Regions from separate parts of the Gluconobacter cerinus genome, predicted to be linked through region 1. Evidence: predicted binding sites of a transcription regulator. Region 1 holds the regulator's gene; the other holds the start of a gene.
The links. The regulator LexA, encoded in region 1, represses DNA repair genes until DNA is damaged. The targets are predictions, from matches to a motif close to TGTTCTANNTANGTTC.

Region 1 (2,401 bases):
TCAGCAGCAGGCAATCCAGGCGCAACAGGATGCCAAAGATGAACAGGCGGTATGGCACCGTCGCGTGCTAGCTCTGAAAGAGAAAGCTCTTGATGCTGACATTCTGGATGAACGTTCCCGTGCCATGCTTAATCTGACGCGTAACGGTGATATTGTTATCCCCTACGGTCCGCACGACAAACTTTTTTAAGAGCCGTTCTCGGCTCTTTTTTTATGTTCGGGAAAGTTTATTCGTCAGAAATTGCGTCAATAAAAAAGGCGACCCGAAGGCCGCCTTTTTTAACGTCGTATGATCCGCGAGATCTTACTTGATCTTGGCTTCGCGGAAGGTCACGTGCTTGCGGGCAACCGGGTCATACTTACGGACTTCCATCTTGCCCGTAGCAGAACGTGCGTTCTTCTTCGTGACGTAGAAGTAGCCGGTGTCAGCCGACGAGACGAGACGGATCTGAATAACGTTGCTTTTTCCCATGATACCCTCGGGCTTGCGCCGTCCTGATGCCGCTCGCAAGTGCCAAAGCAGCAGGTTGATCTAGTTCGGCGCAACATGCTGATTTGTATGTCCTAGGTCAAGGCTTTCTGAAGAAAATCCAGGGATAAGGTGCATTTTTCCGCAAAAACCGGGGTTTTTAGCCAGATAAAAGCTTTGTTGATGCCTGGTAGATGTTCTTGCAGGTGGACGAACGAGAACCTATAAGGAACAAAAGAGCGTCGCATAAGTTTATGCAGTGTCTCAATCTTCAGATTTTGCCTCCACCGAGGCGCATGGGAGCGCCTGTATGCTGACGCGTAAGCAGCACCAGCTTTTGCTATACATTGACGAACATCTTCGGCGGACGGGCTATTCCCCTTCCTTCGATGAAATGAAGGACGCCCTCGAACTTCGTTCCAAATCAGGAATTCATCGCCTCATCTCTGCCCTTGAAGAGCGTGGCTTTCTGCGACGGCATCACCATCGTGCAAGAGCGCTTGAAGTTCTGCGTTTGCCGCATATGGGGCTTGAGGCCCCGGTTGTAGATGCCGTGTCTAATCCGGCGCCTTTCGTTCCAACAGTTGTTGAGGGTGGTCGTCAGGATCTTCCTGGGACATTTTCCGAGGCGCCTCGCTCTCCCGTTGAAAACACAAGCGTTCAGCTTCCACTTTATGGACGCATTGCTGCCGGCCTCCCTATTGAGGCCTTGCAGGATGATAGCGCACAGATTCAGGTACCATCGTCCCTGCTCGGCACTGGAGAGCATTATGCTCTCACGGTTGCGGGTGATTCCATGATTGAAGCTGGCATTTTGGACGGTGATGTTGCCATCATCCGTCGCGGCGAAGTGGCGGATAATGGTCAGATCGTTGTTGCGCTGATTGATGATCAGGAAGTGACGCTCAAGAAGCTGCGCCGTCGTGGTTCTACGATTGCTCTGGAAGCCGCTAATCGGGAATACGAGACACGTATTCTGCCGGCTGCGCGTGTGCGCATCCAGGGACGACTGGTCGCCCTTTTCAGGCAGTACTAAGAAAACTGCCTTGCTGGTTTAATTCTCCTGCAAGGCAGATAACTTCTGATGATTATTTATTAGGAACTGACGGCACGCCGCGCACAACGCGGACTTTACCATCCGGAGCAATAAGCGTGCTCGTTCCATCCCCGTTCGGGATGATGATTGTTTTGTCAGGGTTTTTGTTCAGGAAACGACCAGCATTATCTGGAACGCTACTGGGAAGTGTCGGGACAAAGTGACTGCGATCTTCTGATACACCACGCATCGCATCGATTTTTTCACCGACGGACATGGTGTCGCCTGGCTTCATTTGAGGGCCAGAGACGCCGAGAGCACCGGTGCCGGCAATACCACCACCCATGAAATTCTTGTCGAGCGTTGCACCGCCAAAATACGTAGCCGGATCGCCAAGAGACTTATTAAAGACGCTGTCAGGGTTCACAACATCTTTGAGGGTTGGCAGAGGCTGAGGTGAGCCGGGCCACATGTTCCCGCCTTCTGGCAGGATTGGTGCAGCTGCTACGAATTCACCGCGTGCCCTGCGAAGGTTTTCACTATCGCCATGGGGAGCATTAGGGTTGCTTCCCGACCACAGCGCGGTGTCATTGAAAAACTTGCCCATGCCCGCACAGCCGCTCAGGGCCAGAGGTAATGCCAGTAGAGCGGCCTTACGCATTGTGTACTCCCATAAGGTCGATCCCTGAACTTTACCTGTCATCGATTAAAAGCGCCAGATGACGAGCTGATAACTGCAATAATAATCACAGATAGTCCAGATCAGGAGACGATCTTTGAGGATTTGCGAGGCTCAGAGGCCATCATTCTGGAAAGTCCGGCGGTGAGATAGCCCCACCCACTTAGAACTGTTGGAATAACTGAAACCCAGAGAAGAATACCGCCGATTAGTGTGG
Region 2 (2,401 bases), 1.1 Mb from region 1:
CTGGTATTCGCGAGCCTGACGGTAACCGGCATTTACAGAAGCCGCATCTGCTGTGGAGCCGGCAGGAAAAGAGTCCGCAAATCCTGACGATCCGTCAGACGCGCGGGACTCCATCCGGATGCTTTGACGAACGGCCGCACCTTTTTGATGGACACGTTCAGCCGCGCCAGGTCCTCCAGACGGATTGTCGTGTGCTTTCGCGCAGACAGCAGCGCAGCAACGGTCCGAACCCCAAGCCCGGGAACCCTTAGCAGCATTTCTTTGGAGGCAAGGTTCAGGTCCACAGGAAACTGCGCGCGGTTATCCAGAGCCCAGGCCAGCTTGGGATCAATCTCCAGATCCAGCATTCCATTGGGCCGTGATGCTGTCAGTTCGCCAAAATCAAAGCCATAGAACCGGAACAGCCAGTCCGCCTGATACAGCCGGTGCTCTCGCTGTAACGGTGGGCTACGCACAGGCAGGATCGCTGAAGCATCCGGAATGGGGCTGAAGGCTGAATAGTAAACGCGACGCAGACCATAAGACCCGTAAAGGCCTGAGCTACTGGCCAGAACATCCTGATCCGTTGCAGCATCTGCCCCGATGATCATTTGTGTGCTTTGGCCGCCCGGCGAAAAGCGCCCTGCACGCCTGCCTGTATGCGTCTTCTCTTTGGCTGCATCAATCTTGAGACGCATATCCCCCATCGCGCGGCGGATATTTCCGGCATCCTTCTCCGGCGCGTAATCCTTCAGGCCCGTTTCTGTCGGCATCTCGACGTTGATCGATAAGCGATCCGCATAAAGCCCAGCTTCTTCCAGCAATTTGGGAGACGCATCCGGGATCGTCTTGAGATGGATATATCCGCGGAAACCATGCTTGAGCCGCAGGTCCCGCGCGACCTGAACAAGCTGCTCCATCGTATGATCGGACGACCGGATAATCCCCGAAGACAGGAACAGCCCCTCAATGCAGTTCCGACGGTAGAACTCCAGCGTCAGCCAGATCACTTCATCAGGCGTGAACTTCGCCCGCTCAACATTCGAGGATGAACGGTTGATGCAATAGGCGCAGTCATAAACGCAGAAATTGGTCAGCAGGATCTTGAGCAGTGAAATACAACGCCCATCCGGCGTATAGGCATGACAGATCCCATTCCCGGTCGTGGAGCCCAGACCTCCTGTTTTGGCAGAGTCCCGGCGCGTCGATCCACTGGACGCGCAGGACGCATCATACTTTGCCGCATCGGACAGAATCGCAAGACGTTCAGACAGAGATTTCTTCATGCATTGTTCTTATTTCGTTCCTGTCTATAAAATGCAAGAACTGCTTAAAATTTACCGGTTGTTTGCCTGTTTCCTGTCAAACCCTGTCACCGTTTTTTAAAGATGAAGATTCAGGTTCCCTTAACCATTCGAGGCCTATCGTGAAGGAGCAAAACTGCACCGACGGAGAATGTCTCGATGTCCATGTCAATCAATACAAATACAGCCGCTATGTCGGCTCTTCAGGTCCTGAACCAGACGACGGACCAGCTGAGCAAGACGCAGAACGCCGTGTCCACGGGCAAGAGCGTCAGCTCAGCCTCTGACAGCCCGGCCATTTACGCCATTTCCCAGACAATGAATTCCCAGATTTCGGCCCTGTCCGGTGTCTCGACGGGTCTTCAGTTCGCAGGGCAGGTTCTCAGCACGGCCTCTTCACAGGCTGGGTCTATTTCGACCGTCCTGAGCAATATCTCCGAGACCGTGACGAACGCTGCCAATAACGGGGAAAATCAGGATACGCTGAACACCCAGCTGAGCAGCTACCTGTCCCAGGTTGATGTGGCAACTTCGAACTCGACCTTCCAGGGTGTGAACCTGCTGTCCGGCTCAACCAGCAGCAGCGTGAAGTACACGCAGATTTCTGCTGCTCAGGACATCAACGGAAACCTCTTCACGCTGAATGGCGCTGATGCCACCTCGACAGGTCTGGGCTTGCAGGGTCTGAGCACGGACATGAAGGGCGCAACCATTGATGCCACGGCCATGAGCATCACGGGCACAGGCGACAGCACCACAGCGACGAGCCTGACACTGAAGAACCTGTCTGCAGCGAGCGCCTCCAGTGCAACTGCTGCCAACCCGGCCATTACAACGTCTTTCGTAATGGATTCTCAGCCGGGTTCCTCAGCAAAGGGGGCATCCTCAGCAGTTGGATCGGCGATTTCCAATGCACTGACGACGGCAGCGACCGTAACTGTTGGGTCAAACGGCGCTCTGAGCATTGATGGCGCTACGTCGAAGAGTCAGTCCGACGGTACGACGGTCTATACGCTCAAAAACGGGGACTCCATTTCTGCCAAAGCTGACGCCAGTGGCAATATGGCCTACAGCGTCACAAAGGCTGCGGACCTTGATGCGAATGGCAATGCAAAAGC

Region 2: the regulator LexA is predicted to act here: its motif matches at 1,270-1,285, upstream of M2305_RS07860 (putative DNA modification/repair radical SAM protein).

What each region holds. Positions count from the first base shown of each region.
Region 1 is NZ_JAOQNM010000001.1:2,835,138-2,837,538, forward strand. Features, by position in the region: gene M2305_RS13270 (FtsB family cell division protein) at 1-190, shown strand, start outside; gene rpmG (50S ribosomal protein L33) at 305-472, opposite strand; gene lexA (transcriptional repressor LexA) at 780-1,505, shown strand; gene M2305_RS13285 (hypothetical protein) at 1,558-2,166, opposite strand; gene pgsA (CDP-diacylglycerol--glycerol-3-phosphate 3-phosphatidyltransferase) at 2,268-2,401, opposite strand, start outside.
Region 2 is NZ_JAOQNM010000001.1:1,705,746-1,708,146, reverse strand. Features, by position in the region: gene M2305_RS07865 (UdgX family uracil-DNA binding protein) at 1-32, opposite strand, end outside; gene M2305_RS07860 (putative DNA modification/repair radical SAM protein) at 33-1,265, opposite strand; gene M2305_RS07855 (flagellin N-terminal helical domain-containing protein) at 1,449-2,401, shown strand, end outside.